DNA from 4 places in the Kitasatospora sp. NBC_00458 genome. Region 3 is predicted to be linked to each of the others. Evidence: riboswitches for the same ligand, from Rfam matches in the RefSeq annotation. Region 3 holds a riboswitch; each other region holds the start of a gene.
What was found. A riboswitch is a leader RNA that binds a small molecule or an ion and turns the genes downstream of it on or off. The one in region 3 is predicted to bind cobalamin.
Positions count from the first base shown of each region.

Region 1 (6,900 bases), 4.5 Mb from region 3:
CGGCGCCGGTCGTACCCCCCGGGGAGGGCGCGGCGGCGACGGCCGCCGCCGCGGGGCCGAGCGGCTTCTCCCCGAGCAGGTCGCAGGCCGCCAGCGGGAGTACCAGCAGGGCCGCCACGAGGGCGCGGGCCAGGGCGGCACGCGCCCGGCGGCCGTCACGGGCGGTGCGGGTGGGGAGGGTCATGCCGGGGCGTCCTGGGATCGGGGCTGGATGAGGATGCGGCCGACCGTCACCGCGTAGAACAGGCCTGAGGAGAGCACCAGGGCGAAGTCCAGCGGGTTCAGCGTGAACATCCGGTAGACCGCGGCGACCACCCAGACCAGCGCGGAGCCGCCGCCCCAGACGATGACGCCGGCCCAGAACCGCCGCTGCCGGTTCTTGGCCTTGCTGGAACCGGTCGGCTGCCAGCCCCGCTGGCGGCCCCGAACCAGGTCCCAGACCGCGAAGAAGTGCGCCCAGCCGTACATCATCCGGCCGGCCCAGGCCTCCAGCCGGTACGGCGCCCGGTGCCAGAGCGGGAAGATCAGGGTGGCGTACACCAGGCTGGGGATGACCAGCACCAGGTGCTCGACCTTCAGCAGGTCCGGCCGCCAGAGCAGCAGCATGATCGGCAGCATCGGCAGCGCGAAGGTCAGCAGCGCGGTGTGGATGTAGTAGAGGAACCCGGAGACGTAGCAGAGCCGCGTGGTGAAGTCGAGGTCGGTGTTCCAGAACTTGCGGCTCGTCATCAGCGACATCGACCCCATGCACCAGCGGTACTGCTGGTTCTGGAACGCCCCGGCGTTGTCCGGGCAGACGCCGGTGGACAGGGCCACGGGAATGTACTGCAGGTCCCAGCCGAGGGCCCGCAGGTCGAAGCCGGTGTGCACGTCCTCGGAGTGGGCGATCAGCGTGGTGCCGCCGTTCTCCACCAGCGCGGCCCGCCGGTAGACCGCGCAGCTGCCGACGCAGATCGCGCCGTCGTTGCGCTGCCGGGCGACCTGGACCGAGCGGTAGAAGAGCTCCTGGATGGCGCCGGCGCCGCGCTCGATCCAGTTCTGCGAGTCCAGCACCCGGAAGAACTGCGGCGACTGGACGATGCCCAGCTTCGGGTTGCGCTGCAGGTACGGCAGCACCTCGTGCAGCAGGTCGTGCCGGGGCGCGAAGTCCGCGTCCAGGATGAGGATGAACTCGCCGTCGGAGCGCCCGAAGCCGTAGTGCAGGTTGCCGGCCTTCTTGAACCAGCCGCGGTTCTCCCGCACGCCGTACCGGAACCCGAAGTCGGCGGCCATCGCCTCGACCTCCGGACTCGCCGCGTCGTCCAGGACGTACGGCATGACCAGGCCCGGGTAGTGCTCCGCCATCTTGCGGACGTACGTCCAGGTGTTGTGCAGCACCTCGATCGGCTCGCCGCAGACCGGCAGGAACACGTCCACCGTCGGGTGGGTGTCAGGGCTCCACTGCCGGACCAGCCGGCGGTGCTCCCTGATGTCGAAGTTGGGCGTGAAGCTGTTCACGCGCAGCGACACCACGTAGTAGACGACCGTGAAGAACAGGAACGGGACGCAGAGCCAGAACCACGACCCGAGCGAGTACAGCTCGGCCTGGCTGACCACCAGGCAGCCGAAACTCACCACCGAACACAGGGTCAACACCCACTGGTGCCGGACGGTGTAGCTGTACTTCTCCTGGGAAGTGGGCGGCGCCGGGAGCAGCATCGCCGGAACAGGCTCCCCCTGTCCGCGTCTGCGGCCCGCCGCTCTGCGCCGTCTGCTGGTCGCATTGACGGCAGCGCTCACCGCGCGGTACCTCCTGCTCGCTGATTCCCCACCAGGGCGGCCGTGGAGAGTGCATCCCTCCCCCCGGCGGCGGTCATCCTATCGGACCGCCCCCGGCCTCCCGACTCAGCCTTCCCCCGGTCCCGCGGTCAGCCGCTGCGACCGCCGCGGCCCAGCAGGACCTCCTTGGCGCGCCCCGCCAGCGGGGCGGCCGCGGCCGCCGCGATCTGGTCGCTCTGGTCCGCGCCCTGCTTCAGCGAGCCCGCCACCGTGAAGTAGCCGAAGCGGCCGATCGACGCGTGCGTCTCGGTGCAGCCCGACTTGTCGGTCACGCAGAACATCGCGACGCCGGTGCCCGACAGACCCTGGATCAGGCCCGCGTGCCGGCCGAGCGCCCGGTCCGCACCGGCCTTGTTGTCGAAGACCGCGATGCCGACCGTGACGGCGCTCTCTCCGTTGACGTACGTCGCGCGGACCAGCGAACGGCAGGTGTCGTCGCCGAGCGCGAGGCCGAGCCCGCCGGTGGTCGCCTTGGAGCAGGGTGCGGTCGACCCGGTCACCTGACGGGTCCACACCTTGCCGTCGATGGTCCGGGTCTGGTCCGGGAACAGCGTCGCGGCGTCGACCGGCAGCTTGTCGGTGGCGGCGTCGGAGATGGCCGCCACCGCCTGCTCGGTGGGAGTGCCCGTGGCGGACGGACCGCCCGCGGTGGACGAGCTCGCGACCGGCTGCGGGTCGTCGCCGCCCTTGTCCCTGCCGTTGATCCACACCCCGGCCCCGACGATCCCGCCGACCAGGACGGCCGCCACCACGACCGCGCCGATCCACAGGCGCTTGCGCCGGCGCGCATCGGTGGCGTGCCGGTCCGCCATCGCGTTCCAGTCCGGCTCGGCGGACGACGGCGCGACCGGCTGCGGCCCACCGCCCTGCGGGGACCACTGGACGAACTGCGTCGGAGCGCCGGCGACCGACTGCGCCTGCGGCGGGAGACCCTGCTGCGGACCCTGCTGCGGACCCGGCTGGTGACCCTGCTGCGGGCCCGGCTGCGGACCCGGCTGCGGGTACGGCACCGAGCCGGACGGCACCTGCGGCAACACCGGCGGCGGTCCCTGCGGCGGCACCCCCGCCCCCGGCTGGACGTACGGCGTCGCAGGCGGCCCGAACCCGCCGGGCGGCGGCACCGGCGGCTGACCGTGCTGGGGCGCCGGCCCCGGTGCCCCAGGCTGCTGACCCTGCTCCGGCGGCACGGCCCGACTGGCCCGATCCCCCGGAGCGCCCGTTCCCTCGCTCATGTGCCGAGATCGTAGGGCATGCACCGGACGAGGGGTCGATCCGGTGACCAATCCGTTTCAGAACACGGCTCCGGGCGGGTGTCCGGACCCCCGCCCCGGTACCAGCCGTCATCGGGCCAACACGCCGCGCTGCACAACATGTGGTGTCGCATCGGGAGAGCACCACTAGATGTATGCTCAATCCTGCTGTCGACGCAGGGGAACCCGGTGCGAGTCCGGGACTGCCCCGCAGCGGTGAGCGGCCGCCCCCGACGGGGCCCGCGAGTCCGAGTACCTGCCGACGGTGTGCGAGCGCCTCCCCGCAGAGGCCCCAGCACGAGCACCACCTTCCGGGCCTCGCGGGCGGGCCGGGGACGACACGCCGCGCGACGCCCAGGGCGCCCGCGCCGTCCTCCCCTGCCCCGAACGGCCCGGTACCCCGATCCACAGCCGCCGATCGCCGCCAGGAGAGAGCGCCTTGACCACCGCTGCCTCAGTCACCCTGCCCGCCCAGGGTTCCAGCTCCGCCCCCACCGCCCCGACGGTCTCCGACCCGGGCGGCGCGCTCCTCCGACTGCTGACCGACCGCAGCGCCGACCTCCCCCAGGTGGACCCCGGCCACGTCGCCGCCGCCGCCCTGCGCGGCCGCCACGCCGGATCGGACTTCGCCGAGCTGCGCGGGCTGGCCGTGGACGCCTCCGCGTCGATGATCGCCGAGGACCCGCAGTACTCGAAGCTGGCGGCCCGGCTGCTCGCGCTGGAGATCGTCGACGAGGCGGCGAGCCAGGGCGTGGTCTCGTTCTCCACCTCGATCACGGTCGGCCACGCCGAGGGCCTGATCGGCGACGCCACCGCGGCCTTCGTCGCCAAGCACACCGACGCGCTGAACGCCCTGATCGACCCGGCCGGCGACGACCGCTTCGAGTACTTCGGCCTGCGCACCGTGCAGTCCCGCTACCTGCTGCGCCACCCGATCACCCGCAAGGTCGTCGAGACCCCGCAGCACTTCCTGCTCCGCGTCGCCTGTGGCCTGGCGGTCGGCGACAACGAGCAGTCGGTGCGCGAGGTGGCCGAGCTGTACCGCCTGATGAGCCGGCTGGAGTACCTGACCTCCTCGCCGACCCTCTTCAACTCCGGCACCCGGCACCCGCAGATGTCCAGCTGCTACCTGCTGGACTCCCCGCTGGACAACCTGGACTCGATCTACTCGCGGTACGCGCAGATCGCCCGGCTCTCCAAGCACGCCGGCGGCATCGGCCTCTCCTACTCGCGGATCCGCTCGCGCGGCTCGCTGATCCGGGGCACCAACGGCAAGTCGAACGGCATCGTCCCGTTCCTGCGCACCCTCGACTCCTCGGTCGCCGCCGTCAACCAGGGCGGCCGCCGCAAGGGCGCGGCCTGCGTCTACCTGGAGACCTGGCACGCGGACATCGAGGAGTTCCTGGAGCTGCGCGACAACACCGGTGAGGAGGCGCGCCGCACCCACAACCTGAACCTGGCGCACTGGATCCCGGACGAGTTCATGCGCCGGGTCAACGCCAACGCCGACTGGTCGCTGTTCTCCCCGGCCGACGTCCCCGAGCTGGTCGACCTGTGGGGCGCCGAGTTCGACGAGGCCTACCTGAAGGCCGAGCTGGCCGGCAAGGCCGTCCGCACCATCCCCGCGCAGACCCTGTACGCCCGGATGATGCGCACCCTGGCGCAGACCGGCAACGGCTGGATGACCTTCAAGGACGCCTCCAACCGCGCCGCCAACCAGACCGCGCTGCCCGGCCGCACCGTCCACTCCTCCAACCTCTGCACCGAGATCCTGGAGGTCACGGACGACTCCGAGACCGCCGTCTGCAACCTCGGCTCGGTCAACCTCGGCGCCCACGTGGCCGCCGGCGCGACCGCCGCCGACCTGCTGAACGCGATGGACTGGGACCGCCTGGACTCCACCGTCCGCACCGCCGTCACCTTCCTCGACCGCGTGGTGGACATCAACTTCTACCCGACCCCCGAGGCCGGGGCCTCCAACTCCCGCTGGCGCCCGGTCGGCCTCGGCGTGATGGGCCTCCAGGACGTCTTCTTCCAGCTCCGCCTGGACTTCGACTCCGCCGAGGCCAAGCGGCTCTCCACGCTGATCGCCGAGCGCATCATGCTCACCGCGTACGAGCGCTCCGCCGACCTGGCCGAGCAGCTCGGCCGCCACGAGGCGTACGCCGAGACCCGCGCCGCCCGCGGCGAGCTGCACATCGACCACTTCTTGGAAGGCAAGCACAGCCCGAGCGCCGCGCCCGAGTGGGCCGACCGCTGGGAGGCGCTGCGCGCCCGCGTCGCCACCACCGGCCTGCGCAACTCGCTGCTGCTGGCGATCGCCCCGACCGCGACGATCGCCTCGATCGCCGGCGTGTACGAGTGCATCGAGCCGCAGGTCTCCAACCTGTTCAAGCGCGAGACCCTCTCCGGCGAGTTCCTCCAGGTCAACCCGTACCTGGTGCGCGAGCTCAAGGAGCTGGGCGTCTGGGACGAGCAGACCCGGGACGCGCTGCGCGACGCCAACGGCTCGGTCCAGGAGCTCGGCTGGCTGCCCGCCGAGGTCCGGTCGCTGTACCGCACCGCCTGGGAGCTGCCGCAGCGCGCGCTGATCGACCTGGCCGCGGCCCGGATGCCGTACATCGACCAGAGCCAGTCGCTGAACCTGTTCATGGCCGCGCCGACCATCGGCAAGCTCAGCTCGATGTACGCGTACGCCTGGAAGGTCGGTCTGAAGACCACCTACTACCTGCGCTCGCGCCCGGCGACCCGGATCGCCCAGGCCGCCTCCGGGACCGCCCGCGCCGCCGCCCCGGTCCCCGTCGGCCCGATCGGCGCCGGCACCCCGACCCTCACCCCGGAGGAGGAGGCCGCGCTGGCCTGCTCCCTGGAGAACCCCGAGTCCTGCGAGGCCTGCCAGTGAGCACCCCCGACCGCGAGAAGATGCTGCTCGACCCTGGCTTCGAGCTGACGCTGCGCCCGATGCGCTACCCGTCGTTCTACGACCGGTACCGCGACGCCATCAAGAACACCTGGACGGTGGAGGAGGTGGACCTGCACTCGGACGTCGCCGACCTGGCGAAGCTGAGTGAGGGCGAGCGGCACATGATCGGCCGGCTGGTCGCGTTCTTCGCGACCGGTGACTCGATCGTCTCCAACAACGTGGTGCTGAGCCTGTACAAGCACATCAACTCCCCGGAGGCGCGGCTGTACCTGAGCCGTCAGCTGTTCGAGGAGGCCGTGCACGTCCAGTTCTACCTGACGCTGCTCGACACCTACCTTCCGGACCCGGAGGACCGCAACGCGGCCTTCGCCGCGGTGGAGAACATCCCCTCCATCCACCAGAAGGCCCAGTTCTGCTTCAAGTACATGAACGCGGTCGACCACATCGACTCGCTGCAGAGCAAGGACGACCGCCGCGCGTTCCTCCTGAACCTGATCTGCTTCGCGGCCTGCGTCGAGGGGCTGTTCTTCTACGGCGCCTTCGCGTACGTGTACTGGTTCCGCTCGCGCGGCCTGCTGCACGGCCTGGCGACGGGGACGAACTGGGTGTTCCGCGACGAGTCCATGCACATGGACTTCGCGATGTCGGTGGTCGACACCGTCCGCGAGGAGGAGCCCGACCTCTTCGACGAGAAGATGGCCCAGCAGGTGACGGAGATGCTGGAGGAGGCCGTCGAGGCCGAGCTCCAGTTCGCCCAGGACCTGTGCGGCGACGGCCTGCCCGGCATGAACACCGCGTCGATGCGCGAGTACCTCCAGGCCGTGGCCGACCAGCGCCTCGCCCGCCTCGGCATGCCGATCCGGTACGGGTCGACGAACCCGTTCGGGTTCATGGAGCTCCAGAACGTCC
Region 1 is NZ_CP107904.1:5,575,128-5,582,027, reverse strand. It holds gene OG550_RS23270 (glycoside hydrolase family 26 protein) at 1-184, opposite strand, end outside; gene OG550_RS23265 (glycosyltransferase family 2 protein) at 181-1,698, opposite strand; gene OG550_RS23260 (hypothetical protein) at 1,908-2,855, opposite strand; cobalamin riboswitch at 3,224-3,346, shown strand; gene OG550_RS23255 (ribonucleoside-diphosphate reductase subunit alpha) at 3,532-5,970, shown strand; gene OG550_RS23250 (ribonucleotide-diphosphate reductase subunit beta) at 5,991-6,900, shown strand, end outside.
Region 1: linked by a shared signal. The riboswitch ahead of OG550_RS23255 (ribonucleoside-diphosphate reductase subunit alpha) and the one ahead of OG550_RS03870 (CoA-acylating methylmalonate-semialdehyde dehydrogenase) in region 3 are both predicted to bind cobalamin.

Region 2 (6,900 bases), 5.4 Mb from region 3:
CGGTCCCCGCAACTCCCATCGATCACGGGTGTTGCGAGGACCGTTAGAACCCAAGCAGGGGATCCGGGCCCTTCGCCGTGCGTGCCGCGCGTTGCCGGGCGGGTGCCCCCGGAGGGGCGGGGTGGGGCGGGTGCTCAGGCGCCGCCGCGGTGGACGCTGAACGCCGAGCGGCGGGCCGCCCGGGCCACGCCCGGGTCCGGGTGGACCCCGGAGACGGCGGTCAGCACCGAGGCCGCCCGGGGGTGGCCGGACTGCCGGGCGCGGGCGAACAGCCGCACCGGGTCGCCGGCCGAGGCCCCCTCGACGTGGCCGACCAGCAGCTCCGTCTCCCCGTGGTCCAGGACGGCGGCGGCGGTGTCCACCCAGAGCCAGGCGGCGTCCTCCGCGCCCAGCACGTCGGCCGGGGAGACCCCCTCGTCCGAGCGCTCGGCCAGCCAGAGCAGCGCGTAGGGGCGCAGCACCGGCTCGTCGACGGCGGCCCGGACGGCCTGCTCGGCGGTGGAGCCGGCCACCCGCAGCGCCTCGAAGGCCAGGCCGCGCAGCAGCGCGTCCTCGCCCTGCGCGGCCTCCAGGAGTTCGGCCACCGCCCGGTCGGCCGGGCGGGCGGCCACCCAGGCCCGGTACTCGGCGCGGGCCGGGCCCGGCGAGTAGTCGGCGCAGGCGCTCAGCAGCTCCGTCGCGCTCTGCTCGATGTGGCCGGCGGCGGTCTGCGCGACGGTGCAGATCTCCTCCAGCTTGGCCCGCACCGCCCAGTGCCCGAGCGGCGACAGTTCGGCGGCGTTGTCCCGGCGGACCAGCGCGCCGACGGCGGCCAGGCCGTCCAGCATCCAGTCGAGGACGGCGGCCACGTCGGCGGGCGAGGCCGGGGTGTCGATCTGGGGCTCGCGGCAGGTGCCGCGGACCGCCGAGATCGCCGAGGCCGCGTGCGGGACGGGCGAGAGGCCGAAGGTGGCCTCGCCGCCGCCGACCCGGCGCTCGTCCAGGCCCCGGCGGAGCAGCTCCAGCAGCTCCACGTCGGCGACCGGGCCGTCCACCAGGTGCAGGAAGGAGAGCAGTTGCGGGGCCTGGTCGACGGCCTGCCCGGCGAGCAGCGCGAAGACGCCGCGCAGGGCGGCGGGCGGCACCGGGGCGAGCAGGGTCCAGGCGTCGAACAGCGCCGACCAGCCGCGGACCACGGCCTCGTCGTCGTGCTCCCAGGCGTGCAGGCGCCAGCCCGGCACGGAGCCGCCGTCCCGGGCCTCGACCAGGCCGACCAGCAGGGCCTGGCCCCACGCCTTGGCGGCGGCGCCCACCGTCATGGCGAGGGCGAGGCCGGCGGCGCGGGCGTCGTCGGGCAGCAGCTCGCCGCGCTTGTCGACCTCGTCGAGGTCGCCGGCCCAGCGGGCGATCCGGACGGCGTCGACCAGCATGCGGCGGGCCAGCGGGGCGAGTTCGGCGGGAGCGGGGAAGCCCTCCGGCACGGGGACCCGGCCGCGGCCGGGTGCGGGGGCGGGGCCTCGTCGGCGGGGTACGCCGGGGGTTGTGCCCGGCCTGGCGCCGGCGGGGCGGTGGGCGGTTCCCGGGAGACGGGTCACCGTCGCACCGGTACCGATCGTCGGCGGGAGCGGGGCATCACGGTCGCGCGGGTTCCGAGACGTCACGTCGAGCAGTCTTCCCCTTGTACCGGCCATCTGTCACATCCGGTTGCACGCGCGGGCCGGGCGGCGGGCGCGGGGCCTCCACAAGATCGGGCAACAGAGGCCAAACCGACTGGCTTGATCTTAGTGGCGGGTCCATGCCAGGTGAGCGCCGGGGAGGGGAGCGAGGGGAAGCGGGGCGGAAGCGGGAAGGGAGCCTGCCGCGGCGACCGGCGGGACGCCGCGGCCCGGACGGGGCGGGCTCAGAGGAAAGGGGTGAGCCAGCGGCGGAGCGTCTCCTCGTAGCGGTCCGGGTCGGTGTTCCAGAGAGCGGCGTGGTCACCACCGGGGAAGGCCTGGAGGCTGACCACGTCCGGGCGGAGCCCGGCGAGCCGCTCGGCGGCGCGGAACGGCGCCACCGGGTCGTCCGGGCCGTGCAGCACCAGGGTGGGGACGCGCAGGTCGGTGCCCTCCGCGAGGCGCGCGAAGTCGGCCAGATCCACTCCGGTCCGCCCCTCGGCGGCGAGCGCGCCCAGTTCGGCGGCCGCACCCCGGTAGCCGGCCCGGGCCGCGCTGCGCCGCGCGCCGGCCGGCCAGTCCAGCACCGGCGAGTCCAGGACCAGGCTGCTGATCGAGGACGCCCAGCCGGAACGGGCGGCGGTCTGCAGCACCGTCGTGGCGCCGAGCGACCAGCCGTACAGGATCACCTGGCCCGCCCCGCTGTCCAGGGCCCGCCGGACCGCCGCCTCGACGTCCCGCCACTCGGTCTCGCCGAAGTGGCCCAGGCCGTCCGGGGAAGCCGGCGCGCCCTCGTCTCCGCGGTAGTCGACCACGAGCACCGGGAGGCCCAGTCGCTGCAGCAGCGGGAGCACCGCGAGGCCCTGCTGCCGGTCGGCGCCGGGGCCGTGCACCAGGATCACCCACGTCCCCCGCTTGCCGTCCAGCCGCCAGGCGGGCAGCGCGCCCAGCTCGCCCTCGACGGCGGTCGCGGTGAACGGCAGGCCGAGCGCGGTCGTCGGGTCGCCGGTGTGGACCCGGGGGGTGAAGCGGACCTCGGTGCCGGCCGCCAGGGTGCCCCGGTCGGCGCGGAGCAGCCGGCGGGTGACGCCCTTCCCGTCGCGGTGCAGGACCTCGCCGACCACCGCGTGCCCGTCCTCGCCCCACTCGACGGCCCACCGGCCCGGCCGCCCGGCCGCCGGGCCCGGGGTGAAGGTGACCCGCCCGGCGCCGAGGGCCAGCACCTGCACCGGGCCGGACCGCGCCCGGACGGCGGCGGCCGGGTGCACCAGCCGCTCGGACGCCCGGCGGCCGATCACCAGCACGGCCGCCCCGGTACCGACGGCGGCTGCGGCCACGGTGGCCGCGATTCCCCAACGCATACTCGCTCCCCGCAGTTAAGTCCCGCAGTTAAGTCCCGGTGCCGGCCGGTGTTCTGGCCCCAGTCCACTAGCGGCGGCGGCCGGTGGCCAGTAGGACACGGCCGTCCGGGTCACTTCGGGAGCAAGGTCACACCGGGCCGGGACGCTCCGGAGCCGCCGGGAGCGGGCGCCGGAGCGGGGCCCGGCGGTGTGACCAAACGCTCCGTGACCTCGGTTGACTCCCGCTTCCGGGGCGTGATGGGATCCTTCAGCCAATACGGAGGCAAGCAGAGGAAGCCGGTGCGAGTCCGGCGCGGTCCCGCCACTGTCACCGGGGAGCACGTCCGGAAGAGGTCACTGCGAGCCGTCAGAAGCCGCTGGAAGGCCCGGAGGTGCGTTCGACCCGGAAGCCAGGAGACTCTCGCCCCCGGTACGTCGATCCAGGGCGCGGACCCTGAGTGAGGACACGCACGCGATGCAGGCTGCCCCGGCCTCGACCACCCGCCAGCGCCCCCGACCGTGCGTCCGCTGACCCGCGCCGCCGCGTTCGCCGCGGGCGCCGTCACCGGGTACCTCGCCGACTCCCGGTTCGGCGACCCGCGCCGCGGCCACCCGGTCGCCGTCTTCGGCTCCGCCGCCGGCCGGCTGGAGCGGCGGATCTGGCGCGACGACCGCGCCGCCGGCACCGCGTACACCGCGCTCTGCGTGGGCACCGTCGCCGCGGGCGCGCTGGCCGCCGACCGGCTGCTCGGCCGCGGGCCGCTCGGCCGGGCCGCGCTGGCCGCCGCCGCGACCTGGACGGTCCTCGGCGGCACCTCGCTCACCCGGGAGGCCCGGACCGTCGGCCGCTCGCTCGCCGCGGGCGACCTCGCGGCCGCCCGGGAGCGGCTGCCGCACCTGTGCGGGCGCGACCCGAGCGCGCTGGACGAGCACCAGCTGGCCCGCGCGGTGGTCGAGTCGGTCGCCGAGAACACCGCCGACGCCGTGGTCAACGCGCTGGTCTGGGGCGGCCTGGCGGGCACCCCCGGACTGCTGGCCTTCCGCGCCGTCAACACCCTGGACGCGATGGTCGGCCACCGCTCGCCCCGGTACGCCCGGTTCGGCTGGGCCTCGGCACGGCTGGACGACGTGGCGGGCTGGCCGGGCGCCCGGCTGACCGCGCTGCTGACGGTGGCCGCCGCGCCCGAGCCGCGCACCGCCTGGCGGGTCTGGCGGCGCGACGGCTCCGCGCACCCCAGCCCGAACGCGGGCCAGGCCGAGTCGGCCTTCGCCGGCGCGGTCGGCGTCCGGCTGGGCGGGACGCTGCAGTACGGCGAGCGCACCGAGCACCGCCCGGTGCTCGGCGAGGGGCTGCGGCCGGTCGGCGTGGACGACATCGAGCGGGCCTGCGTGCTCTCCCGGCGGGTGGGCGCACTGGCGCTGGGCACGACGGTCGCCGGGCACCTGCTGCTCCGCGCGGCCCTGGGCAGGAGGAGGGGAAGGGCATGAGCAACGCACTGCTGGTCGCCGGGACGACCTCGGACGCCGGGAAGAGCGTGGTCACCGCGGGCATCTGCCGCTGGCTGGCCCGACAGGGCGTCCACGTCGCGCCGTTCAAGGCGCAGAACATGTCGTTGAACTCCTTCGTCACCGCCGACGGCGCCGAGATCGGCCGCGCGCAGGCGATGCAGGCGCAGGCGGCCCGGGTGGAGCCCGAGGCGGCGATGAACCCGGTGCTGCTCAAGCCCGGGGCGGACGGCCGCAGCCAGGTGGTGCTGCTCGGCAGGCCGGTCGCCGAGGTCGGCGCACTGGACTACCGCGAGCGCAAGCCGCTGCTGCTGGAGCGGGCCCTGGAGTGCCTGGCGGACCTGCGCCGCCGGTACGACGTGGTGGTCTGCGAGGGCGCCGGCTCGCCCGCCGAGATCAACCTGCGGGACCGCGACATCGCCAACATGGGCCTGGCCACCGCCGCCGCGCTGCCGGTCGTCGTGGTCGGGGACATCGACCGGGGCGGCGTGTTCGCCGCGATGTACGGGACGCTGGCGCTGCTCTCCGCCGAGGACCAGCGGCACGTGGCCGGCTGGTTCGTCAACAAGTTCCGCGGCGACGCGCGGCTGCTGGCGCCCGGCCTGGAGATGCTGCGCGAGCTGACCGGCCGCCCGGTGCTCGGCACCCTGCCGATGCTGCCGGACCTCTGGCTGGACGCCGAGGACTCGCTGGACCTCTCCACCGTGGTCGACCGCACCGCCGGGCGCGGGCCGCTCGGCGCGGACGTGCTGCGGGTGGCCGTGCTGCGCTTCCCCCGGCTGTCCAACTTCACCGACCTCGACGCGCTGGCCCAGGAGCCCGGGGTGCTGGTCCGCTGGGCCACCCGGCCGGAGGAGCTCGCCGACGCCGACCTCGTCGTCCTGCCCGGCACCCGGGCCACCGTCTCCGACCTGGCCTGGCTGCGCGAGCGCGGCCTGGAGCAGGCGCTGAAGGCCCGGGCGGCGGCCGGACTGCCGGTCCTCGGGGTCTGCGGCGGCTACCAGATGCTGGCGCGGACGATCGTCGACGAGGTCGAGTCGAAGGCCGGGGCCGTGGACGGGCTCGGCCTGCTGCCGACGCACGTGCGGTTCGGCGTGGAGAAGGTGCTCGGCCGCCCCGTCGGCGAGGCCTACGGGCAGCGGGTCGAGGGCTACGAGATCCACCACGGCGTGGTCGCCGTGGAGGGCGGCACGCCCTTCCTGGACGGCTGCCGGGTGGGCGCGGTCTGGGGGACGACCTGGCACGGGGCGCTGGAGAACGACGGCTTCCGGCGCGCACTGCTGCGCGACGTCGCCGCGCTGGCGGGCCGGGCGTTCGTCCCCGCGCCGGACGTGTCGTTCGCCGAGGCGCGCGAGGCCCGGCTGGACCGGCTGGGAGAGCTGATCGAGGAGCACGCGGACACCGACGCGCTGTGGAAGCTGATCGAGGGCGGGGTGCCGGCGGCCGGATCGCTGCCGTTCCTGCCGCCCGGGGCCCCTGGGGCCTGTCCGGCCGATCTTGACGGGCGCGCGACGCCGGGCATCCCGCCTGGACGCACGCCCGGATCACCCAAGTACGTCCAGTACGAGGACGATCCGGCCGCACGCCCAGCCGGGCGCCCGACGCCGCGCGCTGATCCGCCAAGACCGACCGGACAGGCCCCCAAGGGAGAATCGTGAGTGAGAACCATGAGTGACGCCCGATACCCGTTCACCGCGATCGTCGGCATGGCCGACCTGCGGCTCGGGCTGCTGCTCAACGCGGTCTCCCCGGCGGTCGGCGGGGTGCTCGTGCGCGGCGAGAAGGGCACCGCCAAGTCGACCATGGTGCGCGCGCTGGCCGGCCTGCTGCCGTCCATCGCCGCCGTCGACGGCTGCCGCTTCGCCTGCGACCCGGCCGCGCCCGACCCGCAGTGCCCGGACGGCGCGCACGCCGGCGCCGGGGCGTCCGAGCGCCCGGCCCGGCTGGTCGAGCTGCCGGTCGGCGTCTCCGAGGACCGGATCGTCGGCTCGCTGGACCTGGAGCGGGCGCTCGCCGAGGGCGTCAAGGCGTACGAGCCCGGGCTGCTGGCACAGGCGCACCGCGGCGTGCTCTACATCGACGAGGTGAACCTGCTCCAGGACCACGTGGTGGACCTGCTGCTGGACGCCGCCGCGATGGGCCGCTCGTACGTGGAGCGCGAGGGCGTCTCGGTGCGGCACGCGGCGCGGTTCCTGCTGGTCGGCACGATGAACCCGGAGGAGGGCGAGCTGCGCCCGCAGCTGCTCGACCGGTTCGGCCTGACCGTCGAGATCGCCGCCACCCGGGAGCCGGTGGAGCGGGCCGAGGTGGTCCGCCGCCGGCTCGCCTACGACGCCGACCCGGCGGGCTTCGCCGACCGGTTCGCCGCGGACGAGCGGGCGCTGGCGCAGCGGATCACCGCCGCCCGGGAGCTGCTGCCG
Region 2 is NZ_CP107904.1:6,515,449-6,522,348, reverse strand. It holds gene OG550_RS27290 (hypothetical protein) at 135-1,670, opposite strand; gene OG550_RS27285 (alpha/beta hydrolase family protein) at 1,880-2,995, opposite strand; cobalamin riboswitch at 3,213-3,415, shown strand; gene OG550_RS27280 (cobalamin biosynthesis protein) at 3,494-4,462, shown strand; gene OG550_RS27275 (cobyric acid synthase) at 4,459-6,138, shown strand; gene OG550_RS27270 (putative cobaltochelatase) at 6,148-6,900, shown strand, end outside.
Region 2: linked by a shared signal. The riboswitch ahead of OG550_RS27280 (cobalamin biosynthesis protein) and the one ahead of OG550_RS03870 (CoA-acylating methylmalonate-semialdehyde dehydrogenase) in region 3 are both predicted to bind cobalamin.

Region 3 (6,900 bases):
GCCGGGCTTCTCGCCGAATCGCAGGCGGCGGTGCGGGTGGGACAGTAGGGTGAGCGCCGTTCCGATCGCGTCGACGAACGGTCAGGAGAGTCGGTGGCAGCGGGAATTCCGATCACGGTGCAGGTGGGCGACGCCGTCCTGGAGGTCGAGACCGTACCGGTGGCCGGGACACAGGGCACGTCGCGGCTCGGTGACTCGGCCGAGCAGGTGCGGGACGCCTTCACCCGGGCCCAGCAGGCCATCGTCGAGATCGCCGCCTCCACGGTCCAGGTGATCGAGGGGGCCGGCCGGCGGGCCGCCCGGCCGGACGAGATGGAGGTCGAGTTCGGCCTCAGCTTCTCCGCCAAGGGCACGGTCCTGATGGCCAGTACGGCGGGACAGGCGACGCTGAAGGTGAAGCTGACGTACCGCCGGGGTGGCGGGACCGACCCGGTGGCGCCGGGCGAGGGGGAAGCGCAGGCGTCCGACGAGGACGGCGAGGACGACGCCGCGCAGGCCGCTCAGGGGCCGGACGGCTCCGGGGCTGCCGGGGTCACCGCGCCGGCCGGCCGCGTCGGGCCGGCGGAGCAGGCGTGACGGCAGCCGCCTACCGGGAGCCGCGCAGTTCGGGGGCGCTCGGGCGGGTCCTCGGCCCGGCGGGTGAACCGGTCGGCACCTGCTTCCAGGTGGCCCCGGGCGTCATCGTCACCGCGTGGCACGTGCTCGCCGACCTGGGGTGCGCCGAGGTCGGCGGCCGGGTGCTGATCGACCCGCTCGCCGACCCGCTCGCCGGTCCGGACGCCGACTCGTCGGCGAGCCCGCCCGCGGGTCCGACGGGTGGGCAGGCGGGTGGGCAGGCGGGTGTCCGGGCGGCGGACGTCGTGGCGACCGGACCGGTGTGGGACCTTGCCGTGCTGCGCTGTGCCGAGCCGCTGGCCGGTTCCGTCGCGGGCCTGCTGCCCACCGACGGGGTCGAGCTGCGGACGGGCGTCTTCGTGACGGGTGTCCCGACGATCGTCGACCCGGGCCGTGACTACCGGCACCTCGACGCCCCCGGTGCCTGGCAGGGCGGCACCCTGACGGACCGGCAGGTCTCCCTGGGCAGGTTCAGCGCCGACTCGGTGGTGCCCGGGATGAGCGGTGCGCCGGTCCTGCGGATCCGCGACAACCTGGTGGTGGGCGTCGTCTCGGCGCGGTACAACAGCCTGGACGGCTGGCTGCGGGACACGGTCTGGGCCGCGAGGACGGAGGACCTGGCCGCGCTGCTCGCCGGCGTCCCCGGCCTGGCCCTGCACACCCAGGTGGTGCTCACCGACCGGGTGAACGCCGTCGCGGCGACCGCCGTGACGGCGGGGTGGGCGCCCGCACCCGGCGTGAACGGACCGAACGGCGCGAGCGGCGCGAGCGGACCGAACGCGACCGGCGTACGGGCGGACCGGCCGACTGCGGACGACGTGCCCGGCCCGGGCGGCGAGTCGGCCGGTCCGTTCGAGGCGGCGCTGGAGGTCTTCCAGGTCCTGGCCGCGCTGGACGAGGCCGCCCGCGGCACGGGCGGCCTCGTCGTCGTCCTGGAGCAACTGCTCCGCCGGGCCGCGGGCACCCTCGGCGGAGGGCCGGGCGAGGTGTCCGAGGTGTGGGCGTTCCGGCGTCGACTGCGCCGGCACGGACTCGACCCCCGGGTGCTGTTGCGGGCCCTGCCCGAGCACGACGAGGCTCGCCGCCGCTGGCTTGTCCCGCTCGCCCCGCCGGTCCCGGTGGACGCGCAGGCCGAGCTCGACGTGCAGGCCGAGCCCGAGGGGTCCGGAGCCTCCACTGCGTCCGGCGGTGCGGACCGGCTCTCCGCGCTGCTCGACGCGTTCCGGGCGGCTCTGGTGGACGCGCTGGCCGAGCCGCTGTTCGCCCGGCTGTCGGCCACCGGGCGGCGCCATCTCGCCGCTGCCCTGACCGGCGGGACCGGGACCGGGACCGGGGGTGCGAGCGGGACCGGTAGCGCGAGCGGAAACGGGCGCAGGTCTGCGGGCGGGCCGGGTCTGCGGACGTTCCTCGCCGCCGTGGCGGAGCAGCTGCCGCCGCTGCGCGGCACCTCGACCGCGCTGGCGCTCCTCACCGCCCCCGCCTCGGAACCGGAGGGCGGATCCGCCACCGGAGGCGCGGCCTCCACGGGCGCGGCCCCCGGGGGAGCGGGCATCCCCGGCGGAGCGGGCGCCACCGGTGGCGTCGAGGGCCTCCACGGGCCAGGCGGAGCCGTGGCCCAACGTCATCTCGCCTCCGTGGCAGCCCAGTTGGCCCGGCTGCCGGACCAGGACCCGTGCTTCCTGGGGCGTGAGGAGCTGGTCGACCGGATCGTCGGGGCACTGCGCAGACGCCACGCCCGCTACGGGCGGGCCACCGCCTTCCTGGCCGGTCAGCCCGGCGTCGGCACCTCGGCCGTGGCCGTCGAGGTCGCCCACCGGCTCGCTCCCGACTTCCCCGGGGGCGCCCTCCACCTCGACCTGTTCGGTCTGCAGCCCGGCCTGTGCCGGGACGCCCGGACCGTCGTCCGGGTGGTGACCGAGGCGCTCGGTCTCGACCTCGGCTCCGGCGCGATGGACGACGCCCACCTCTTCGCGGCCTTCACGGGCGCCCTGAGCGACCGCGGCGTCCTGCTGGTCCTCGACAACGCCCGGGACGCCGCCCACGTGGCGCCGCTCGCCCGGGCCGCCGCGGGCGGGGCGGTCATCGTCACCTCGCGGGACCGGCAGCAGGGCTACGCCGATCCCGGACTCGTCTTCACGGTGGGCCCGTTGCACCGTGACGCGGCCGTCCGGGTGCTGTCCTGGTGCGGCGACGACCACGTGGCCGACCACCGCCCGCTCCACCTGCTCGCCCACCTGTGCGACGACGTGCCGATGGCGCTGCGGATGGTCGGGGCCCGGCTGACCAGCGATCCCGACCTCGACCTCGACTACCTGGTGCAGGTCCTGGAGGAGGAGACCACCCGGCTCGACTACCTGGAGGCCGGTGACCGGGCCCTGCGGGCGGTCATCGGACTGAGCTACGACGCGCTGGACGGGCCGGCCCGGCGGGTGTTCCGCTACACCGCCGCCGCTCCTGGCTCGGCGACCACCGGGCCGGAGCTGGGCCACGGCCTCGAAGCCCCGCCGCTGCGCCAGGAGCTCCTCCTCAACCGGCTGGCGGACCGCAGCCTCGCCGGGAAGGAGGTCGTCCGCGTTCCGGACCGGCCGCTGCTCGCCACCTTCACCCTCTTCGACCTGGTCCGGCTGTACGCGCTGGAGCGCCTCGCGGCGGAGGAACAGCCGGACGCCGTAAGCGACTTCCGGCAGCGATCGGTGGCCTACCTGTGCGACGCGATCGCCGGCATCACCGATGAGACCGTGGACGGCGGACAGGCGGGCGAGCTCGACCCGGCCCGGTTCGAGGACGCGCTGCGGCTGGCCCAGGAGCACGACTGGCTCGACCTCGCCACCCGGCTGGCGATCGGTCTGCACGTCCTCGCCCTGGCGCGCGGCGAGCTCGACGGCATCCTGGCGATCAACGCGACCCGGGTCGCCCTGCACCTGAAGGCGGGGGAGCCGGAGGAGGCCGTGAAGGCCTGCCTGCTCAACGCGGAGACCCTGCTGGCGAAACGGGCCTTCGACGCGGTCGAGGCATCGGCCCGGGAGGCGATCCGGATCGCCGGGTCGTACGGGCTGCCCGAGCGGGCGGCCGAGGCGCGTTTCCGGCTGAGCCTGCTCCGGTGGGAGCAGGAGCGCTTCCCGGAGGCGCTGGCGGAGGGCGTCGAGGCGGCGGATGCGCTCGAAGGGCTCGGCCGGTGGCGGACGGCGGTGCCCGTGGCCGCCAACAACTGCCTGATCGCGCTGCGGATGGACGACGGACCCGCGGGTCTCCTCTGGGGGCGGCGTGCGGTGGAGCTCGCCGACCGCCACGGCGACGGGTACCAGCAGGCGTCCGCCAGGCACGACCTGTCCCGGGCCGAGCTGCTCACGGGGGAGTACGCGGCGGCCGTGCGCACGGCCCGGGACACGGCGGACCGCTGGGAGCGGCAGGGGCGTCTGCTGGACGCGGCGACCTGCTGCGGCATCGCGGCCGAGGCGGCGGAGGCGACCGGGGACCTCGCGGCGGCGGCGGAGCTCTGCAACGCCGCCGCCGACCACTGCCTCCGGGAGGGGACGAGCGGCCGGATCCTGGACGCCCTGGTGAGGTTGAGCGCGCTGTACATGCGGGCGGGCTCCCATCGGAACGCCGGCTTCACCCTGGACCGGGCCCTGGCGGCGCTCCGGTCGGCCGGGCCTGCGGCGGCCGGGTCCACGGCGGTCGGCGCGGACGTTCCGGCGCTGCTGCGGACCGAGGTCCTGCTGCGGCACGCCGCCGTGCGGCTGTTCCCGGACGTGCTGGTGGCGGGCGGCGGGGACGGCGAGGCGTCCGCCGGTCGGCCCGGGGAGCTGGGCCGGGTGGACCGGCCGGTCGGGGCGGACGAGGGCGCCCCGGAGGCCGGGGACCTGCCGGAGGGCGGGGCCGGTTCGGAGGAGGCGCCGACCAGTGAGGAGCTGGAGCGGCTGCGCGACGTGCTCGCCCGTCATCGGGAGGGTGCCGTACCGGTGGAGGAGGCCTGCCGACAGGCGGAGGTCCTGCTCACGGCCGACACGCGGTATCCGCCGGTCAGGGAGGCCTGGCTCTTCCTGGAGCTGCGCGGCGCCGACGACCGGCCGGCGGCGGCCCTGCCCGGTGCCGGGTAGGGAGGGCGGGTCGCCCGTCGTCCGCGTGGGGCCCTGGACTTACTAGGACGTCCGACTATATGGTCGTGGAAAGGTCCGCGGTGTCAGGGAAGCCGGTGTGAGTCCGGCACGGTCCCGCCACTGTGACCGGGGAGTCCGTCCACGCAGGACACGGCCACTGGCAGCCAGCCGGGAAGGCCCGCGGGCGGGCGTCGATCCGGGAGTCAGGATACCGGCCGCGGACGGTCCGTGTTTTCCACGAGGATGGAGACGACACGCATGACTCCGGGCTGCTCCCGTTCCACCGCCCCCGGCCGTCCTGTGCCGCCCGCCGGGGCCCACCTGCTCTGACGGTCCGCCTGTCGCACCCCGCCGACGGCCGCCCCGCCGCGCCACCGCGCGGCGTGCCGCCGTGGGCGGAGTCCTCCATTCCTCCTCTCCCCACCCCAGACGAGAGAAGGAACCGATGGTCCGTGAACTGACCCACTTCGTCGCAGGCAAGCGCGTCCCCGGGACGTCCGGCCGCCTCGGCGACGTGTACGACCCCAACACCGGCCGGGTCCAGGCCCGGGTGCCGCTCGCGAGCCGCGCCGAGGTCGAGGCGGTGATCGCCGACGCCGCGCAGGCGCAGCCCGAGTGGGCGGCCTGGAACCCGCAGCGCCGGGCCCGGGTGCTGCTGCGCTTCCTCCAACTGGTCGAGCAGGAGCGGGAGCCGCTCGCCAGGCTGCTCTCCGCCGAGCACGGCAAGACGGTCGCCGACGCGCACGGCGACCTCCAGCGCGGGCTGGAGGTGGTGGAGTTCGCCGCCGGTATCCCGCACCTGCTGAAGGGCGAGTTCACCGACAACGCGGGCACCGGCATCGACGTGTACTCGATGCGCCAGCCGCTCGGCGTCGTCGCCGGGATCACGCCGTTCAACTTCCCGGCGATGATCCCGCTGTGGAAGGCGGCGCCCGCGCTGGCCTGCGGCAACGCCTTCATCCTCAAGCCCTCCGAGCGGGACCCCTCGGTGCCGCTGCGGCTGGCCGAGCTGTTCCTGGAGGCGGGCCTGCCGCCGGGCGTCCTCAACGTGGTCAACGGGGACAAGGAGGCGGTCGACACCCTGCTGGAGGACCCGCGGGTGCAGGCGCTCGGGTTCGTCGGCTCGACGCCGATCGCCCAGTACGTCTACGCGACGGCCGCCGCCCACGGGAAGCGCGCCCAGTGCTTCGGCGGTGCCAAGAACCACATGATCGTCATGCCGGACGCCGACCTCGACCAGGTGGCCGACGCGCTGATCGGCGCCGGCTACGGCTCGGCGGGCGAGCGGTGCATGGCGATCTCGGTCGCCGTCCCGGTCGGCGAGGAGACCGCCGACGCCCTGGTGGCCAAGCTGGTCGAGCGGATCGGCGCGCTGAAGGTCGGCCGCTCGGACGACCCGGAGGCGGACTTCGGCCCGCTGGTGGGCCCGGACGCGCTGGAGCGGGTCCGCGGCTACCTGGACCTGGGCGTCCGGGAGGGCGCCGAACTGGTCGTCGACGGACGGGACTTCCGGCTGGAGGGGCACGAGGGCGGGTTCTTCCTCGGCGCGTCGCTGTTCGACCGGGTCACGCCGGACATGCGGATCCACCGCGAGGAGATCTTCGGCCCGGTCCTCTCGGTGGTGCGCGCCGCCGACTACGAGGAGGCCCTGCGGCTGCCCAGCGAGCACGAGTTCGGCAACGGGGTGGCGATCTACACCCGGGACGGCGACACCGCCCGCGACTTCACCCGCCGGGTGAACACCGGCATGGTCGGCGTGAACGTGCCGATCCCGGTGCCGATCGCCTACCACACCTTCGGCGGCTGGAAGCGGTCCGCGTTCGGCGACCTCAACCAGCACGGGCCGGACTCGATCCGCTTCTACACCCGCACCCGCACCGTCACCTCGCGCTGGCCCTCCGGGGTCAAGGAGGGCGCGAGCTTCACCATGCCGACGATGGGATGAGCGCCGTGCACGACCACGACCACGACCTGAGCGAGGACCAGCGGGCCGTCGCGGAGACCACCCGGGCGTTCGCCGACGAGTACCTGGCGCCGCACGCGGTGGAGTGGGACCGGACCAAGCACTTCCCGGTGGACGTGCTGCGCAAGGCGGCGGACCTCGGCCTGGCCGGCGTGTACGTCCGCGAGGACGTCGGCGGGTCCGAACTCACCCGGCAGGACGGGGTGGTGGCCTTCGAGGCGC
Region 3 is NZ_CP107904.1:1,116,131-1,123,030, reverse strand. It holds gene OG550_RS03880 (CU044_2847 family protein) at 94-576, shown strand; gene OG550_RS03875 (trypsin-like peptidase domain-containing protein) at 573-4,715, shown strand; cobalamin riboswitch at 4,757-4,949, shown strand; gene OG550_RS03870 (CoA-acylating methylmalonate-semialdehyde dehydrogenase) at 5,161-6,660, shown strand; gene OG550_RS03865 (acyl-CoA dehydrogenase family protein) at 6,657-6,900, shown strand, end outside.

Region 4 (6,900 bases), 4.5 Mb from region 3:
ACTGTCTGTTGCTTGGCTCAACTGCTTCGCCCCAACTGTCCAGAGGGGTGGTGCGGTACGTACCGGTCATACCCCTCGAAGAGTGGCCGGACGCCGCGCGTCCGCCCGAGACGTTACCGCTTTCCTGACCCGGTGCGGGAGTCACTCATGGTAAGGCATCGCGACGCAGGGTGTCAGTGGTCGGACGGCGGCCTCGTGCGCCGTCCGCGAGCGACTCCGCGCGCCGGTTTCCTGCGGGTTTCAGCGGGTTCCGGCGCCGGCGAGCGCGTCGCCGGTGAGCCGGTAGACGGTCCAGCCGTTCATCGGCACCGCGCCGAGCGACTCGTAGAAGTCGATCGACGGCGCGTTCCAGTCCAGGACGGACCACTCCATCCGCGAGTAGCCGCGCTCGACGGCGATCCGCGCCAGCTCCAGGAGCAGCGCCTTGCCGTGGCCGCCGCCGCGGGCCGCCGGGCGGACGTAGAGGTCCTCCAGGTAGATCCCGTGGGTGCCGCGCCAGGTCGAGAAGTTGAGGAACCAGACCGCGAAGCCGACCGGCTCGCCGGTGGTGTCGTCCTCGGCGACCAGGCCGAACAGCGCCGGCGCGGCGCCGAACAGCGCCTCGTGCAGCTGTTCCTCGGTGGCCACGGCCTCGTCCGGGGCCTTCTCGTACTCCGCGAGTTCGCGGATCATGGTGTGGATGAGCGGGACGTCGTCGGCGCGGGCGGTGCGGATCATGGCACGAGCCTACTGGGCCGGTTCGGTCTCGTCCCAGGCCTGGACGGAGGTCTGGTCGACGATCCGCCCGTCGCGCAGGCCCGCGACCGAGCTGACCAGCACCCGGAACCCGTCCGGGTAGCGGCAGGACTCCAGGAAGGCGAGCCGGTCGTCCTGGAGCACCACCTGTTCGAGCCGGTGGGTGGTCTCCCGGCCGTAGAGGTCGTCCAGCAGCGCGCCGATCTGGTCCCGGCCGTGCACCACCAGCGGGTGGCTGGGCTGGGTCCTGCGGTCGACCACGCGCAGTTCGGCGTCGTCCGCGTAGAGCGCCAGCAGGGCGTCGGCGTCGGCGTGCTCGATGCCCTCGCGCAGGGCCCCGGTGTCGAAGGCGGGCGGTGCGGCCATGGCGGTCATGTCCTCGCTCCTCCGGTCGGTTCCGTCGGCTCGTACGTTTCGAGCGTACGCCCGGCGGAACCGGCCGGCGGAGCGGTGGTTCAGCGGGCCGGGACGGTGCGCAGGTAGGCGGCCAGCGCGGTGATCGCGGCCGGGTTGCGCGGGCTCTCGACCAGGTCGACGTAGTCCAGGACGAAGATCCGGTCGTTGCGGACCGCGGAGACGCCGGCCAGCGGGGGGAAGGACTTCAGGAACTTCCGCTTGCTCTCGGCGTCCGGGGTGCCGTAGTTGTTGATCACGATCACCTCGGGGTCGCGCTGGACCACGCTCTCCCAGCCGACCGTCGTCCACGAGTCGGCGACGTCGCCCATCACGTTCCGCCCGCCGGCCTTGGCGATGATCTCCTCGGGCGCGGCGAACTTCCCCGAGGTGTACGGCTTGTCCTCGCCGCTGTCGTACAGGAAGACGCCGGGCCGGTACGCCGGCTCGGGCACGGCGGCGACCTGCCCCTTGAAGTCGGCGATCAGCTTGTCGGCCCGGTCCCGGACGTCGAAGATCTCGCCCAGGTTGGCGAGGTCGGTGTAGAGCGCGTCCAGCGGGGACATCACGCCGCGCTCCGGGCCCTTGCCGCTGCGGCAGGACTCGCTGAGCACGTACGAGGCGATGCCCAGGTCGCCCAGCGCCTGCGGGGTGACGCCGCTCGCGTCGTCGAAGCCGTAGTGCCAGCCGGCGAAGACCAGGTCGGCCTTGGCCTCCAGCGCGATCTCCTTGGTGATCTGCTTCTTGGAGAGCCAGGTGGTCCGCTGGTAGCCGTCCTTCCAGGCGACCTTCCCGACGTCGCCCTTGTCGTCGGGCATCACGTAGCCGGCCATCCGGTTCTCCAGGCCGAGCGCCAGCATCAGCTCGGTGATGCCGACGTCGTTGGTCACCGTCCGGGCCGGCTTCTGCTTGAAGGTGAGCTCGGTGCCGCAGTTCCTGACGGTCACCGGGTAGTGGGCGGAGGCGGTGGCGCCGTCACCGCTCGGGGCGATCTCGGCCCCGCAGCCGGTGAGCGCGAGGGTGAGCAGGGCGGCGGCGGCAACGGCCTTGGTGCGCATGGGGGTTCCTTGCTGGATCAACGGGGGGTCACTTGGCGAGTCGGTCGAAGAGCAGCTGGACGGCGCCGGTCACGGGGTGCCGGACGGGCGTCGCCCGGACTCCGAACACCTCGGCGAGCAGCGCGGGTTCGAGCACCTCGGCGGGCGGTCCCGAGGCGACGATCCGCCCGGCCGCGACCACGTACAGCAGGTCGCAGTGGCCGGCCGCGAGGTTGAGGTCGTGCAGCGCGGTGAGCACGGTCGGCCCGGCCTCCCGGACCAGCGCCAGCACCTCCAGCTGGTGGGCGATGTCCAGGTGGTTGGTGGGTTCGTCGAGCACCAGCACCTTCGGCTCCTGGACCAGCGCCCGGGCGATCAGCACCCGCTGCTTCTCGCCGCCGGACAGGCTCAGGAAGCCCCGTTCGGCCAGGTGCGCGGCGCCCACCCGGCGCAGCGCCCCGGCGCACCGCTCGCCGTCGCCGGAGGCGGCGGCGGCGGCGAACCCGCGGCGGTGCGGCAGCCGGCCCATGCCGACCACCTCGGCCACCGTGAAGTCGAACTCGGCGGAGTGCTCCTGCGGCAGCGCGGCGACCCGCCGGGCGGCCTCGCGCGCGGTGAGCGCGTGCAGCTCCTCGCCGCCCAGCCGGACGGCCCCGGCGGCGGGCCGCAGCGCCCGGTAGACGCAGCGCAGCAGGGTGGACTTGCCGCTGCCGTTCGGTCCGACCAGGCCGACGACCTGCCCGGCCGCGGCGTCCAGGGTGACGTCGTGGACCAGTCGGAGGCCGGCCACCTCGACCGAGACGCGGTCGACGGCGAGGTCCAGGGCGGGGGCCGCGGCGGGCCCGGGGACGGTCGTGCGGGCCGTGGTCACCGGCCACCTCCGAAGGAGTAGCCGCGACGGCGCATCAGCAGCAGGAAGCAGGGGACCCCGAGGGCGGCGGTGACCACCCCGACCGGCAGTTCGGCCGGCGCCAGCAGGGTGCGGGAGACGACGTCCACCCAGACCAGCAGCAGTGCCCCGGCGAGCGGGGCGATCACCAGCACCCGGCGGTGTCCGGCGCCGACCAGCATCCGCACCAGGTGCGGGACCATCAGCCCGACGAAGCCGATCGCGCCGCTGACCGCGACCACGGTGCCGGTGACGGCCGCCGTCACGACGAACAGTTCGCGCCGCAGCCGGTCCGGGTCGACGCCGAGCGAGGCGGCCGTCTCGTCGCCCATGGCGAGCGCGTCCAGCCGGCCGGCGGCGCAGAGCAGGTAGGCCGCGCCGGCCAGGACGGTGGCGGCGGCGATCGGCACCGAGGCCCAGGTGGCCCCGCCGAGGCTGCCGAGCAGCCACATCATGGCGGAGCGGGCGGCCTCGCCGCGGGCGGCGGCGAACACCATCAGCGCCGTGACGGCGGAGAAGCCGTAGGACATCGCGGTGCCGGTCAGCACCAGTCGCAGCGGGGTGAGCCCGTAGGCGGTACGGGCCGTCAGGTAGACCAGCACCATGGCGATCAGGGCGGCGCCGAAGGCGGAGACGGACAGCGCCCAGACGCCGAGCGAGGCGAAGGCGCCGAGCATCAGGACGGCGCTGGCGCCGACCGAGGCGCCGGAGGAGATGCCGAGCACGAAGGGGTCGGCCAGCGCGTTGCGGACCATCGCCTGCACCGCCGCGCCGGTGACGGACAGTCCGGCGCCGACGACGGCGGCGAGGACGGCGCGCGGCAGCCGGATCTCCCAGACGATCGCGTAGGCGGCGGCCTCGTCGGCCTCCAGCCGGCCGCCGGTCAGGCCGGCGCCGAGCAGTCGCAGCACCTGGGACCAGCCGAGGCCGGAGGAGCCCAGTGTCACCGCGCAGACCAGGGAGAGCAGCAGGGCCGCGGCGAGGCCTGCGGCCAGCGGGAGGGTGGGTGTCCGGCCCGGTCCGGGCGGGGCGCCGGCCGGCGCCGGTGGTGCGGTGGCGGTGGTGCTCAAGAGGGGCGCGCCTTCGCCTCGGGCCGGTTCGGCGCGGGGCGGCGCGCCCGGGCGGGGATGTGCCGGGGCGCCATCCCCTCGCAGTCCGCGGCGAGTTGTCGGGAGGTCGGCGTCCCGGGGCGATCGGGCTCACGGTGCGGGGCACCGTTTACCGTTGCGGGTCAGCGCCGGATTCGCACCGGCTTCCCCCTCGGGACGCCCTGGCAGCATAACAAGCGCTCAGGGCAGGCAACCCTTACCCGGTCGGATGATCGGGGAAACGCACGGCCGCCCCCGTCCGGCGGTGCGGACGGGGGCGGCCGAAGGGTCGTGAGCGGGGATCAGCCCTGCTTGGTCTCCCAGAAGATCTTGTCGACCTCGGCGATCAGGTCGAGCAGGGCCTGCCCGGTGGCCGGGTCGGTCGACGCCTTGGCGGCCGAGGCGGCCTTCAGGGTGTCGTTGACCAGCTGGTGCAGCTGCGGGTACTTCTCGAAGTGCGGGGCCTTGAAGTAGTCGCTCCACAGCACCGAGATGTGGTGCTTGACGGCCTCGGCGCGCTGCTCCTTGATGATGACGGCGCGGGCCCGGAAGTGCGGGTCCTCGTTGGCCTGGTACTTCTCCTGGGTGGCCTTCACCGACTCGGCCTCGATCCGGGCCTGAGCGGGGTCGTACACGCCGCAGGGCAGGTCACAGTGGGCGTGGGCGGTGGCGCGCGGTGCAAACAGACGAGAGAACATGGGAGTCCTTCCTTAGATCGTCTTCCCGCGGCCGAGATTACCCCGCCGCCCGCGGGGTTTCGCGGTCGGGCAGCGGGCCTAGGGCAAAAGTCGGAGCCGGAACCGTGCGAATCCGGACACCGGCGGGTGACGGTCCGTACGGCAGACTGGGGAGCCGAGGACGCGGTCGGGAGCCGGGAGGAGGAGTCGTGGCGCGGAGCGCGGAATCGGAGGGCGGCACCGCGGGGGGTGGCGCGCCGTTCGGGCTGATCGACGTGGCGGGCGACTCGATGGTGCCGACGCTGCGCGAGGGGGACCAGCTGCTGGTCCGGTACGGGGCGCGGATCCGGCCGGGCGCGGTGGTGGTGTTCCGCCACCCGTTCCAGCAGGACCTGCTGGTGGTCAAGCGGGCCGACGGCCGGCGCCCCAAGGGGTGGTGGCTGCTCTCGGACAACCGGCCGGTGGACAGCGACAGCCGCAGCTACGGCGCGGTCCCGGAGGAGCTGGTGCTCGGCCGGGTGCTGCTGAGGCTGCGCCCGCGCCCGGCCTGGCTGGCCCCGGGCCGCCGGCTGGAGCGGCTGCTGCTCTCCGCCCCGCTGGTCCGGATCCCGGGACTGGCCAGGCGCTTCGGCGTCTGGGTCCGCCCGGAGGAGATCCGGGGGACCGGGGCCTGACCCGCCCTAGCCCTGCCCGGCGATGGCGGCGGCGGCCTCCTGGGCCTCCAGCCGCTTGCGGGCCCGGTAGGCGGCGACGTTCGCGCGGGTCGCGCAGCGGTCCGAGCAGTACCGCCGGGACCGGTTGGTCGAGGTGTCCAGGTAGGCGTTGCGGCAGGGCGCGGCCTGGCAGATGCCCAGCCGGTCGGAGCCCAGCTCGGTCAGGTGGACGGCCAGGCCCATGCAGGCGACGGCGCTGAAGTGCGCGGTCGCGGTCGGGGAGTTGTCGGCGAGGTGCAGGTGCCAGCGGGGCCGACCGTCGGCGTCGAGGTAGTCGTGGCCGGAGACCAGCGGACTGACCGGGAACTCCATCAGCAGGCTGTTCAGCAGGTCGACGCTGCGGAACTCGTCGCCCTCGGCGGCGGCCTCGAAGACCCCGCGCAGCCGGGTGCGGACGGCCCGCAGCCGGGGCAGGTCGGACTCGTCGGCCAGGTCGCGGGCGCGGGAGGAGTCCGAGAACAGTCCGCGCACCGCCTCCACCGAGGTCAGCGCGTCGGTGCCGCGCTCGGGCTCCTCGGTGTTCACCAGCCGGACGGCCAGATCGGCGTACGAGGCGAGCTCCACGGGGGTCCTTCCAGGGTAGGTAACGGGCTGACTGCCTCCAGCCTATTACCCGTTCGGGGAAAACGTCGGCGCCCGGCAGGACCGGCCTGCCGGGCGCCGGGGCGGGCGCGTTCGGGGCGCCCCGGATCGGGGCGCCCCGGCCCGGGTCAGAGCACCTTGGAGAGGAACGCGCGGGTGCGCTCGTGCTGCGGGTCGGTGAGGACCTGGCGCGGGTCGCCGGACTCGACGACCACGCCGCCGTCCATGAACACCAGCGCGTCGCCGACCTCGCGGGCGAAGCCCATCTCGTGGGTGACGACCACCATGGTCATCCCCTCCTCGGCGAGGCCGCGCATGACGTCGAGGACGTCGCCGACCAGCTCGGGGTCGAGCGCCGAGGTGGGCTCGTCGAAGAGCATCAGCTTGGGCTTCATGGCCAGGGCCCGGGCGATCGCCACCCGCTGCTGCTGGCCGCCGGAGAGCTGGGACGGGTAGTTCTTCGCCTTGTCGGCCAGGCCGACCCGCTCCAGCAGGGCCATCCCGCGCTCCCGGGCGGCGCTCCTGCTCTCGCCCTTGACCTGCACCGGCGCCTCGATGATGTTCTCTATGGCGGTCATGTGCGGGAACAGGTTGAAGCGCTGGAAGACCATGCCGATGTCGCGCCGCTTCAGCGCGACCTCGCTGTCCTTGAGCTCGTAGAGCCGGTCGCCCTTCTGGCGGTAGCCGACGAGGTCGCCGTCCACCCAGAGCCGGCCGCCGTTGATCTTCTCCAGGTGGTTGATGCACCGGAGGAAGGTCGACTTGCCGGAGCCGGAGGGGCCGATC
Region 4 is NZ_CP107904.1:5,607,140-5,614,039, forward strand. It holds gene OG550_RS23375 (GNAT family N-acetyltransferase) at 241-717, opposite strand; gene OG550_RS23380 (nuclear transport factor 2 family protein) at 727-1,110, opposite strand; gene OG550_RS23385 (ABC transporter substrate-binding protein) at 1,191-2,186, opposite strand; gene OG550_RS23390 (ABC transporter ATP-binding protein) at 2,215-2,988, opposite strand; gene OG550_RS23395 (FecCD family ABC transporter permease) at 3,033-4,124, opposite strand; cobalamin riboswitch at 4,230-4,358, opposite strand; gene sodN (superoxide dismutase, Ni) at 4,445-4,840, opposite strand; gene sodX (nickel-type superoxide dismutase maturation protease) at 5,029-5,493, shown strand; gene OG550_RS23410 (CGNR zinc finger domain-containing protein) at 5,500-6,096, opposite strand; gene OG550_RS23415 (amino acid ABC transporter ATP-binding protein) at 6,243-6,900, opposite strand, start outside.
Region 4: linked by a shared signal. The riboswitch ahead of OG550_RS23395 (FecCD family ABC transporter permease) and the one ahead of OG550_RS03870 (CoA-acylating methylmalonate-semialdehyde dehydrogenase) in region 3 are both predicted to bind cobalamin.